DNA from 4 places in the Nocardia sp. NPDC052112 genome. Region 3 is predicted to be linked to each of the others. Evidence: riboswitches for the same ligand, from Rfam matches in the RefSeq annotation. Region 3 holds a riboswitch; each other region holds the start of a gene.

Region 1 (2,889 bases), on a different contig from region 3:
GCGATATGGGACAGCAGCACCGGTGGTGCAGCCGAGAGGAACGGATCCTCGTGCCGCTCACCGACGGCGAATCCGTCGTAGCCGAGTTGTTCGGCGATGCGGGCCTGACCGATGACATCGAGCAGTCGCTCCCTGGTATCGGGTAGCCGACCGGTATTCGGATCCGGCACGCGGGTGACGAGGGTGAACAGCAGGAACTTCATGCGATCACGACTTCTTCGGTAGGCCGGGCGGATTGATCCGCGAACTCGGCACGGTTTCGGTCCGCAACCCCCAGCGATCGATGACCTGCTGGTAGGTGCCGGTCTGGATGGTGTTGTTGATGGCCTTGTTGATGGGGCCGATCAGCCCGTTGTCCTTCTTGGTGAGCACTCCGATCTCGCCCTGCAATGTCGCACCGGCGCCGGAGAACGTCGCGGCGATCTTGGTCTGATTCGCGGTGGTGCTGTGGTAAATCGCCGACGGATTCGGGCCGATGTAGCCGTCCAGGCGCTGCGAGGCCAGCGCCAGGTAGTAGTCGGTGACCTGCTGGAAGTAGGCGATATCGATCGCGGGCAAGCCGTCGGCGATATTCTGCTCGTTCCACTTCACCAGCAGCTGCTCCTGGTTGGTGCCGCTGCCGACACCGATCCGCTTGCCCGCCAGGCTCGTACGATCCTGGTGCTCGGGCGTGCTCTGCTTGGGGATCTCCAATGCGACGGTGTCATTGCGATAGGTGGCGAAGTCGTACTTCTGCTCGCGCTCCTCGGTCACCGTGACGTTGGAGATGAACACATCGGCCTCGCCGGAGTCGACCCGCACGAAGTTCTGCGACCAATCGGCCACCTGTGCAACGAGTTTCAGCCTTAGGATATCGGCGATGAGCGAGGCGAAATCGACCTCGGATCCGACGATGGTCTTATCGTCGGTGGCGTAGAACCGCAATGGCGGTGCGGCACCGCCCGCTCCGGTGACCACCAGCGTGCCGCGGTCCCGAATGGCCTGCGGCAGTTCGGCGGCAATGGCATCGACCTCGGGCGCGTGGATCCGGCCGGACTGGCCGGGGGAGAGGTCGAAGGTGATCGAACCGGCGGGCTGCGCGGAGTTTCCCGTGCATACGGCCGCGGTGGGTGCACCCGATGCCGTGGCGTCGGGTGTGTGGGCACCCGGTATCGGGACATCCGATACCGGAGTATCGGATGCGACGGACGCGCTCATGATTTCGGTTCCTCCATCGTTCCCGGCGGAAGCACCCGCACCCGGTGGCCGGGGGGTTGCTGCGACGTCGACGAGCCAGGTCTCTCGGTCGCTCTGGATGGTGTGTCCGACGCCGAGCACGGGTCGGTCAATGGGTCTAGCCGAAATATCATGCGAAGCAGGCGAAGTCCGGCACAAGGGTACGAATCAGCGTGAGCGCAGGCCTTGTCCACATGCCTATGAGCAGGCACTATTGGCCCGGTTGCGCGGTGGTTCGTGGCATTTCGGATCTAGTTCTTCGCGGGCCTTTCGTCCGGATTGCCCGCCGGTGCGGGGCTGCGGCGGTCCGCCGGGACGCGCGGCGCGTACGTGTCGCCCGCCGATATTTGCGCTGTTGCGAAGGTTTGCCGGAGTAATCTCGGACCTCGATTCGTGCCCGACGATGAGGAGGTCCCTCGTGACCCTGCTGCGCCGTCTGACCACGCTAGCCGCCATCGCGACCGGTACGGCCGCGCTGACTTTCGCCACCCCGGGCGTCGCCGCCGCGGCTCCGATGCCCGCGCCTGCGGCACCCGCTACGACCGCACCGTCCGCCCAGGCCGGGCCCGGTGATCTGTTCGCCACCTACCGCGCCGTTGTCGAGGCGCTGCGCACCTACGGCGTCGACCCGTTCCTGTATCCGGCGGTCGCGCCGTTCTGCTCCGACTCCGGCGCCCTCGGTCTGGTCCCCGCGGTTGCGGGCGCGGTTCCCGGTCCGTGGCCGAAAACCACCGTGGCCATTCCCGGACTCGACCCGACCGCCGTCAGAGCAGGCCAAGTCATGTTCACCTTCGTGCCCTACGGCCTCGGACCGGACGGCACGAATGCCACGGGCATGAACGTCGCCTGGGTCAATCTCGCCAATGGCCGCAACGGCATCACCGCCATGGGTTCGATCTCCGATGTGGTCCGCACGATGGTGCCAGCCGAAATCCCGGCCGAGATAAGACCGCTCGCCGAACGGACTATCCAAGATTTCTTCGCCGCATTCCCGGTCGGCGGCGTACGCGCGGTTCCGGTCGACACCGGATCGGGCACCGTACTGGCCGCAGTCTTCGGAACCATGGACAACGGCGGCAAATCCTGTTTCTTCCTCCCAACGGTAGGCCTCACCTCGGTGCGCTGAGGGGCGGAGCGCTCCCCTGCATGCGCTCGGGAACCGAGGCAGGTGCCAGAGGGCATTCCGTGCCGCACCCGGGTTGCGGCTCGCGCTGCTCGGTTCAAGATCAGGTGGAGCTGGTGGCGGCGTCTTCCCGATGCCGTCGCCGGCTCCACCTGATCTTGATCAGTGGGTGGAGGTGAGGGGGCGGGCTTTCCAGGTCAAGGTATTGGTGTGGTGGGCGCGGCGAGAGCGGGTCCAGAGGCGGAGGTAGGTGGCGATGGAGATGGGATGGGCCAGGGCCGCAAGGGCATCGGCGCGGGTTACGGTGCCGTGTTCCAGGGAGCGGGCGAGCAGGCGGCTGGCAACCGCGGCACAGTAGCCGATGAGACCGGCGGTGCGCATGGAACCTCGACCACCGATCGCGGCGAGTGGGGGCACCCAGTAGGCCAGTGCCGCTATAGCTCCGACTGCCGCGCCGCCGATAGTCGTGCCGCCGTAGGCAGACCACAGCCAGCGGGTGTAACCGGCCTCCAATTCGGCCGCGTCGAAGTACATTCGGGTACTCGCCGCGC
Region 2 (2,889 bases), on a different contig from region 3:
GTGATGTCGGTGCCGTAGTCGATATTGCCGAGCAGGCGGACCTGCGGCTTGTCCAGCACCTTGTGCAGGGCGGTGATGATGCCCTTGATACGCGGATGGTCCGGCGCCACGCCGTAGCGGATCAACCCGAACGGCGCGGGCATGCGCTCGTACAGGTCGATGCTCACCTCGGCATCGGACTTCATCAACGCGTCGGCGGCGTAGATACCGGCCGGTCCCGCGCCTACGATCGCGATGCGAAGCGGGCGAGTCGCTGCACTGTGTTCGGTCATCTCTTACGCGCACCCTTATGGTCGAAACAATTAATGGCGTCAGTCTTAGCTTAGGCTAACTTGACGCACCCTCTTGGTCGCACCTCACGATGCGGACGGGCGGCCATCTCGGCTATGACAGCAGGCCGCAGTCTCGCGATTCTATCGGTGGCATACCGTGCGCCCTGCGGCGGTGCGTACACCGGGTGTTTGCTGCCCGACCCACTACCGTGACTACCCACTCCGCGGGCATCTATCGAATCCGCGCCGCGCGGGTAATGGGGTCGGCACGGGGCCGAATGCCGGATACCGCCGCCCACCAGGGATGATCGAACCATGACAGAGCAGCAGGGCACCGATGCAGAACCCGTAATCGAGGTCGATCAGACCGATCGTCGCTCCATGGCGCCGTTCATCGCGGCGGCCGTCTTCGCCGCTGTCGTGCTCATCGCGATCGTGCTCGGTGCGGTGCTCTCGCCCGCTGAGAAAAATGTCACAGAATCGGACAAGATCGCGGCCGCGGTGCAGCGCTACGCGGAGGCCCGCGCCACCACCGACAACACGCCGCCACCCGCCGTTGCCTGTCCGGGATTCGACGAGAGCAAGACGCCGCTCGCGGGTCAGTTCGGTGGGGCCGCGGCCGGAAAGTCGATCAAGGTCACCAAGATTGAGAATGCGATGGTCGACGGCGATAAGGCCAAGGCGACGGTGACCATCGCGGTCGACGGCCGGGAGACACCGGCAACGTGGAATCTGACCCGCTCCGAAGACCGCTGGATCGTCTGCGGCTGATTGCCTGTGCGCGGCACGAACGGGGGGTTTGACATGGTGGCACCTGCCCAGGCAATCTCATTTTCGGGTCATGAGTACCAGCGCCAAGCCCCGGCTGGCTGGTCGGCAACCCTCCTCCGCGGTGGGGTGCTCCGGGTGACGACCTGGCCGCGCACCGAAACCCAGGTGCGGCAAGCGTGGATTCACAGGAGGATCGCATGACATATGCCGGTGACATCACCCCACAACAGGCGTGGGAGTTGTTGCGGGACAACCCTGAAGCCGTCTTGGTCGACGTGCGCACCGAGGCCGAATGGCGTTTCGTCGGTGTGCCGGATACCAGTTCGATCGAGCGACCGACGGTGCTGATCGAATGGGTCGACAGCAGCGGCGCCCGCAACGGCGAGTTCGTCGAGCAGCTGACCCAGGCGCTGGCGGACCGCGACCCGGCGGCGCCCGTCGTCTTCCTCTGTCGCTCCGGACAGCGTTCCATCGGTGCGGCAGTGGCCGCGACCGGGGTCGGCATCGCCCCGTCGTTCAATGTGCTGGAGGGCTTCGAAGGCCCGATCGACGAGTTCGGACATCGTGGCGGCTCCGGTTGGCGCGCCATCGGCCTGCCGTGGCGGCAGTCGTGATCACCGGCGGTGCGTTCGACAAGCCGCTGCCCGAAGGCGTCGGTCCCGCGACGCTCGGCGTGCGAGGTGGCCTGCGCCGCTCGGGATTCGAGGAAACCGCCGAGGCGCTGTATCTGTCCTCCGGTTTCGTCTATGAGAGCGCCGAGGCGGCCGAGGCCGCGTTCACCGGCGATATCGAGCATTTCGTGTACTCCCGTTACGGCAACCCGACGGTGGCCATGTTCGAGGAGCGGCTGCGTCTGATCGACGGCGCCGAAGCATGTTTCGCGACCGCGAGCGGTATGTCGGCCGTATTCACCGCGCTCGGTGCGCTTTTGGGTGCTGGCGACCGACTCGTGGCCGCACGCAGTCTGTTCGGCTCGTGCTTCGTGGTGTGCAACGAGATTCTGCCGCGCTGGGGTGTGGAAACGGTCTTCGTCGACGGCGATGATCTGGATCAGTGGGAGCAGGCGCTCTCGGTGCCGACCCAGGCCGTCTTCTTCGAGACGCCGGCCAATCCGATGCAGACGCTGGTCGATGTGCGTCGGGTGACCGAACTCGCGCATGCCGCCGGGGCGAAAGTGGTGCTGGACAACGTCTTTGCCACGCCGCTGCTGCAGCGTGGTTTCGAACTCGGTGCCGATGTGCTGGTGTATTCGGGCACCAAGCACATCGATGGTCAGGGTCGGGTGCTCGGTGGTGCCATCCTCGGCGCCCGGGATTACATCGACGGTCCGGTGAAAACCCTGATGCGCCATACCGGTCCGGCGCTGAGCCCGTTCAATGCGTGGACACTGCTCAAGGGTTTGGAGACTATGCCGCTGCGCGTGCGTCATTCGACCGAAGCCGCACTACGCATCGCGCGTTTCCTCGAGGGCAATAAATCCGTCTCGTGGGTGCGCTACCCGTACCTGGAGTCGCATCCGCAGCACGACCTGGCGACCAGCCAGATGAGCGGCGGCGGCACCGTGGTCACCTTCGAACTGAACGCGCTCGAGAGCGAGGCCAAGAAGCGCGCCTTCGAGGTCCTCAACCGCCTGCGCGTCATCGACATCTCCAACAACCTCGGTGACTCCAAGACCCTCATTACCCATCCGGCCACCACAACCCACCGCGCCATGGGGCCCGAAGGCCGCGCCACCATCGGCCTGTCCGATGGCGTCGTCCGCATTTCGGTGGGACTCGAGGATGTCGAGGATCTGCTGAGCGATCTGGACCATGCGCTGAGCTAGCCGCTCAGGCGTTCGGCGCCA
Region 3 (2,889 bases):
GGGTCTCCGGTGTCGGATTCCACTGGCCGTCGGTGCTGGCGTAATTCCACGACGCACCCTCGGTGGCCAGCGTCGCGACGGCCTCGACCAGCCGATCCACATCGGCGGAGCTGCTGCCGAGGCCGATGCTGGCACGCAGGGCACCGGCGAGACCGAGGCGTGCGAGCAGCGGATGGGCACAGAAACGGCCGTCCCGAATACCGATGCCGTGTTCGGCGGAGAGGTAGGCCGCGACGTGGCCGGGCACGAACCCGTCCAGGGTGAAGGCGACAATGCCTACGGTGTCCGGGCTGTCGTCCCAGATGCGCAGCAGGTTGACGCCCGGAATCGCGGACAGGCCGCTGCGCAGCCGATCGGCGAGCCGTCGCTCATGCGCGGCAAGGGTTTTCGGATCGATCGCACACAGCGCGTCACACGCGGCGGCGAGCGCGGCCGCGCCGAGGACGTTCGGCGAACCACCCTCATGGCGCTGCGGTGCGGACGCCCATTCGGTATCGGCGGTAGTGACCTCGCGAACTGCCCCGCCGCCCGCCAGATACGGTTCGGCGGCATCGAGCCAATCCCGGCGTCCGACAAGCACTCCCGCACCGAATGGTGCGTAGAGCTTGTGTCCGGAGCATGCGAGGTAGTCGATTCCGGTGCCGCGCAGGCTGATCCGACGATGCGGCGCCAGCTGGGCGGCATCGACCAGGATGCGGGCACCACACTGGTGCGCGATGGTGGCCAAACGCTCCAGCGGCAGCACCTCACCGGTCACATTCGACGCGCCGGTGACCGCGAGCAATGCGGCTGGCTTACTGCACAATTCGGCGATCAGCTGGCGAATGGTCTCCTCGACGGTCGCCGCCGCCCGCACCACGCGGCGACCGTGCCGGGTCCACGGCAGGAAGTTCGCATGATGTTCGATATCGAGCACCACGGTGTCGCCTGGCACGCAGGCGGCGAGCAGATTCAGGGCATCGGTGGTGTTGCGGGTGAACACCACGACCTGATCGTCGGCGGCATCGAGGAAACGGGATACCGAGCCGCGCGCGGCCTCGTAGCACTCGGTGGAGATCCGCGACGCGTAACCGGCACCGCGGTGCACACTCGCGTAGTACGGCAGCAGCTGCTGCACCCGGTCGGTGACCTGCGCCAATGCCGGTGCGCTCGCGGCGTAGTCGAAGTTCGCGTAGGTGGTCGTTCCGCCCTGTACGAGCGGCACCCGGAGGTCGTCGCCGGAAACCCGGGCGAGGGCGGCACCGGGGGACGGCAGTCGGCGGAGCCGACGAGGTGGGTAAACACAGCTCTGATCGGTTGCAGCGGTCATCACAAATCCCATCGGTAATGGGACCCGAAATCTGGTGATCATCCGAGTCCGCGCTTGCCGCACCCGGTCGGGCTGCGGCCCGGTCGTCACCCGGAGCACCCCGCCGCGGAGGAGGGTTGCCGACCAGCTAGCCGGGGCTTGACGCTGGTACTCATGACCTGAACCGAGATTGGCAGATGCCGCCCCGCCCTGTCAACCGGCCCCTTGCTGCATATACATGCAGTCGAATAAATAACCTTGCAATGCCGGGCGCGGTGCGGTCTGATCGATCGGTGACCCTTTCGCTGCTACTCAGCTTTGTCGGCCTGTGCATTCTGCTGTCCATCACGCCCGGCCCGGATTCGTTCCTGGTGCTGCGATTCTCGATCGTGGACGCGCGACCCGGCATTGCGGCGGCGATCGGCTCGGCACTGGGCGGGATCGGGTGGGCGGTGGTGGTCGCGGCGGGCGTCGCCGCCCTGCTGGAACAGTCCGCGACCGCCTACCGAACGCTCAAGGTCGTCGGCGGAATCTATTTGCTGTACTTGGGAATTCGGGCGCTGATCGAGCACCGCAAGCAGCGCGGGACGGGCACCGCGGCGACGTCCGGCAGGTCGGACGCACCGGCGCCGACCTCGATTCGCTCGGCATTCGCCGCGGGCCTGGTGTCGTGCATGTTCAACCCGAAGGTCGGACTGTTCTATCTGGCGGTGCTGCCGCAATTCCTCACCGAGGTCACCTTCCTGAACACCCTCGCGCTCGGCGCCATCGAGTGCTCCATTGCCGCCGTCGAGATGATCCTGCTCGCCCTGCTGGCGTCACGGGCGGTGGCGATGTTGCGCCGTCCCCGGGTGCGCGATCGGCTCGAGCAGATCAGCGCGGCCATTCTCGCGGCGCTCGGCATCGGCACGGCCGCCTCGGCCGCGTAATCCCATGCGGCCCGGCCGGTCGCCACCGGCCGGCGCACAGCGTCACAGGTTCGGTTGAATCTCTCTGCGCCACAGCAATAGTGACGCGGCCAGTGAGATGACCGACGCGGCGGTGAGCCACCAGAACGCCTGCCGGAATCCGGCATCCACCGGCAGTCCGGCATCGGCCGCGCGATACAGCACCACCGCGAGCAAAGCCGCTCCGATCGACCCGCCGACCCGCTGCAGAATATTCACGAACGACGCCGCATCCGGCATCTGATCCGGCCGCACCGAGGCGTAGGCCGCGGCCACGATCGGCACGCCGGTCAATCCGGTTGCCACGCCTCGGATCAACAGAAGTACCTGTACGACAACAGGATTCATCGATGCGTCACCGAGTGCGAACGGCACGGTGACCGCGACTGTCACCGCACTGCCGACCACCGCGACCACGCCCCCGCCGTATCGATCGGTCAACCGGCCACCGACGGGCAGTGCGATGATGCCACCGATTCCGAAGGACATGAGCAGCAAACCGGTCGCAATGATTCCGTCCCGATGCAGCACCTGAAAGTACAACGGCAGCAACAGCATTGCCCCGAACAGCGACGCACCCGCGAAGAGATTCGCCACATTGGCCGTCGCGAACACCGGATGCCGGAACAGTCCGACCTCGAGCAGACTCGTACC
Region 4 (2,889 bases), on a different contig from region 3:
TCTGCGCCAGACCCGCCACCGCGGACGCCCCGGCGAAGCCGACCAGGCCGACGATGAAGACCCGACGCCGCCCGAGGTAGTCGGCCAGCCGTCCACCGAGCAGCAGCAGGCCGCCGAAGATCAGCGTGTACGCGGTCAGCATCCACTGCCGATTGCCGTCGCTGATCTCCAGATCCTGCTGGGCGAACGGCAGCGAGATGGTCACGATGGTGGCGTCGAGAACCACCATGAGCTGGGCCAAGGCGATCACCCCCAAGGCCAACCAGCGTGCCGAGCTCGATTGTCTTTCCACAACTTCCACCGCTGTCGCAGTCTCGCTCACCTTGGTCTCCTAGCCGTCTCGAAGTCGTGCAGCCATCCTGTCATTGGCCGACATTTGTCGTCAAGAGAAAAATGTCGCAATCAGACATTTGACTGTTAAGGACACAAACCGTCCCGATTGCGATAGCATGGGGCCATGCTCGAGTCATCAACGCCGATCGGCGCGAGCGCGACAGCCGAGGAGGCTGTGCGCGCTCCAGCGAATCCAGGGCCCAGTGCGCCCGGCGGCGTGAGCATGGGATTGCGCGAACGCAAAAAGCAGCAGACCCGATTGCGCATCATCGAGGTGGCGCTCGACCTGTGCGACGCACAGGGCTTCGACGCGACGACGGTCGAACAGATCGCGGACCGCGCGGATGTGTCCCCCCGCACGATCAACCGATACTTCGACAGCAAAGAAGCGATCATCCTGGGTCCGGTCAAGGATTTCGGCCTCGCCATCGCCGAATGCCTGCGCGGACTCCCGGTCACCGGCAATGAGCTGCAATCGCTGCGCGAGGCCTTCCTGCAGGTCGTCGACCACGCCTCGGAAAGCACCGAGGGATCGCTGTCGTTCCGGCGCTTCCAACAGATGCAGCGGATCCTGCGGAGCAGTCCGACGGTCAGCGCGCAGAGCATGGAGCTGGCCGACGATAAGAACGTCGCGATCGCCGACGCGATCGCGGAGCGACTCGGCACCCAGCCCGACGCGCTACCGGTCCAACTGGTCGTCGGTGCCTGGCAGCTGATCGGCCACCTCAGCATGGAGTGCCAGCAGTCGATCTTCGACGACGAGGACACCGCAGCGGCCGCCACCGCGGCCCGCGCCGCATTCACCACGTCATACGACGAATTCATGCGCGTATGCGCCGGACGTCCGGCGACCGAACCGGCGGAAAACCGGTAACGGATTTCAGTCGCCGACCGCCCGCCGGTTACCATGTCCGTCAGGTCATGAGTGCCAGCGCGAAGCCCCGGCTTGCTGGACGGCAACCCTCCAGCAGCGGTGGGGTGCTCCGGGTGATGACCGGGCTCTCGATGGTCGAGGGCAAGCGCGCACTTCAGGAGGTTTCCGATGAGTTGTTGTCCGTCACCCGCACTCCGATAAGACCTGCTGGCGAACAACCCTGTGGAGCACGGTATGAGTGACCCCATCGCGTCCGCGACCGATCGGTTCGTCGCAAGCGAGCAGATCACCGGCGCACACACCCGCCCGATCTACCGGACCGCGGCCCGGTTCAGCCGGGTAGCTAACATCGGGGATGTGCGTTCTCTCCCGATTCACCCGGCGTCCGCGACGCACGGTTTCCCGGGGGCGACATCATGAGCGAGCGAACCATCGACACCGCGCACTCGGTCGCGACGGAGCCGAGCACCGGCGAGGCGGAGTCGTGACCGTGAGCACCGAACAAGGTACCGCGCACTCGTCCGCGGCGGCCCTGCCACCGCCGGACGGGCGGCTCGGCATCATCGCCATCGGGGAGGTGCGGCTGGAGAGCGGCGCGGTCCTCCCGGACGTACATCTGGCCGTGCAGCGCTGGGGTCAGCTCTCCCCCGCATTGGACAATGTGGTGCTCGTCGAGCACGCGCTGACCGGCGATTCACATGTCGTCGGGGTGCCCGACGATATCCATCCGCTGCCCGGCTGGTGGGACGGCATGGTCGGTCCGGGTGCACCGGTGGATACCGACGAATGGTGCGTCATCGCGACGAATGTGCTGGGCGGCTGTAAGGGCAGCACCGGCCCCTCGACGCTGGCACCGGATGGAAAGCCCTGGGGCTCGAGGTTTCCGGAGATCTCGATCCGAGATCAGGTGACCGCGGAAGCGGCACTGCTCGACCTGCTCGGCATCGAACGCCTGGCCGCTGTCGTCGGCGGTTCGATGGGCGGTATGCGGGTGCTGGAATGGATGATCGGCGCGCCGGAACGGGTCGGATCCGCACTGGTACTCGCCGTCGGCGCACGTGCCACCGCCGACCAGATCGGCACGCAGACAACGCAAATCGCCGCCATCAAGGCCGATCCGGACTGGCAGGGCGGCGACTACCACGATACCGATCGCGCCCCCATGACCGGTATGGGCATCGCCCGTCGCATCGCCCACCTGACCTACCGCACCGAGGGCGAACTCGATCACCGCTTCGAGAACCATGCACAGGGCGACGAGGACCCGTGGCGCGGCGGCCGCTATGCGGTGCAGAGCTATCTGGACCACCAGTCCGAAAAGCTTTGTAGCCGTTTCGATCCCGCCACCTATGTCCTACTTACCGAGGCGATGAACCGGCACGACATCGGCCGCGGGCGCGGCGGTATCGCGGCCGCCCTCGCCGCCACCCCGGTTCCGTGCGTGGTCGGCGGTGTCGACTCGGATCGCTTGTACCCGTTGCGAACTCAGCAGGAATTGGCCGACGGATTGCCCGGCTGCGAGGGGCTCGAGATCGTGCACTCCCGCGACGGCCACGACGGCTTTCTCACCGAAGCCGCCGCGGTATCCAAACTGCTGACCGAAACCATGCGATTGGCGCGAGTCAGTCGCACCAGCTGAAGGTTCGCCGTCTCCATGGCCACCGTCAGTCAGGTAGCAGGCG

What was found. Region 3 has a riboswitch for S-adenosylmethionine ahead of AB0L58_RS32360 (aminotransferase class V-fold PLP-dependent enzyme). Riboswitches for the same ligand answer to the same signal wherever they lie in the genome.
Region 1: linked by a shared signal. The riboswitch ahead of AB0L58_RS40175 (transporter substrate-binding domain-containing protein) and the one ahead of AB0L58_RS32360 (aminotransferase class V-fold PLP-dependent enzyme) in region 3 are both predicted to bind S-adenosylmethionine.
Region 2: linked by a shared signal. The riboswitch ahead of AB0L58_RS23555 (rhodanese-like domain-containing protein) and the one ahead of AB0L58_RS32360 (aminotransferase class V-fold PLP-dependent enzyme) in region 3 are both predicted to bind S-adenosylmethionine.
Region 4: linked by a shared signal. The riboswitch ahead of AB0L58_RS39300 (homoserine O-acetyltransferase) and the one ahead of AB0L58_RS32360 (aminotransferase class V-fold PLP-dependent enzyme) in region 3 are both predicted to bind S-adenosylmethionine.

Annotation. Positions count from the first base shown of each region.
Region 1 is NZ_JBFAWD010000039.1:33,125-36,013, forward strand. It holds gene AB0L58_RS40170 (LLM class flavin-dependent oxidoreductase) at 1-203, opposite strand, end outside; gene AB0L58_RS40175 (transporter substrate-binding domain-containing protein) at 208-1,197, opposite strand; SAM riboswitch class I at 1,208-1,301, opposite strand; gene AB0L58_RS40180 (hypothetical protein) at 1,634-2,341, shown strand; gene AB0L58_RS40185 (glycosyltransferase family 2 protein) at 2,501-2,889, opposite strand, start outside.
Region 2 is NZ_JBFAWD010000012.1:54,903-57,791, forward strand. It holds gene AB0L58_RS23545 (FAD-dependent oxidoreductase) at 1-272, opposite strand, end outside; gene AB0L58_RS23550 (hypothetical protein) at 588-1,043, shown strand; SAM riboswitch class IV at 1,110-1,226, shown strand; gene AB0L58_RS23555 (rhodanese-like domain-containing protein) at 1,241-1,657, shown strand; gene AB0L58_RS23560 (O-succinylhomoserine sulfhydrylase) at 1,654-2,868, shown strand.
Region 3 is NZ_JBFAWD010000021.1:57,613-60,501, forward strand. It holds gene AB0L58_RS32360 (aminotransferase class V-fold PLP-dependent enzyme) at 1-1,309, opposite strand, end outside; SAM riboswitch class IV at 1,355-1,468, opposite strand; gene AB0L58_RS32365 (LysE family translocator) at 1,582-2,217, shown strand; gene AB0L58_RS32370 (DHA2 family efflux MFS transporter permease subunit) at 2,260-2,889, opposite strand, start outside.
Region 4 is NZ_JBFAWD010000037.1:13,490-16,378, reverse strand. It holds gene AB0L58_RS39310 (MFS transporter) at 1-322, opposite strand, end outside; gene AB0L58_RS39305 (TetR family transcriptional regulator) at 458-1,207, shown strand; SAM riboswitch class IV at 1,251-1,361, shown strand; gene AB0L58_RS39300 (homoserine O-acetyltransferase) at 1,692-2,846, shown strand; gene AB0L58_RS39295 (PIN domain-containing protein) at 2,872-2,889, opposite strand, start outside.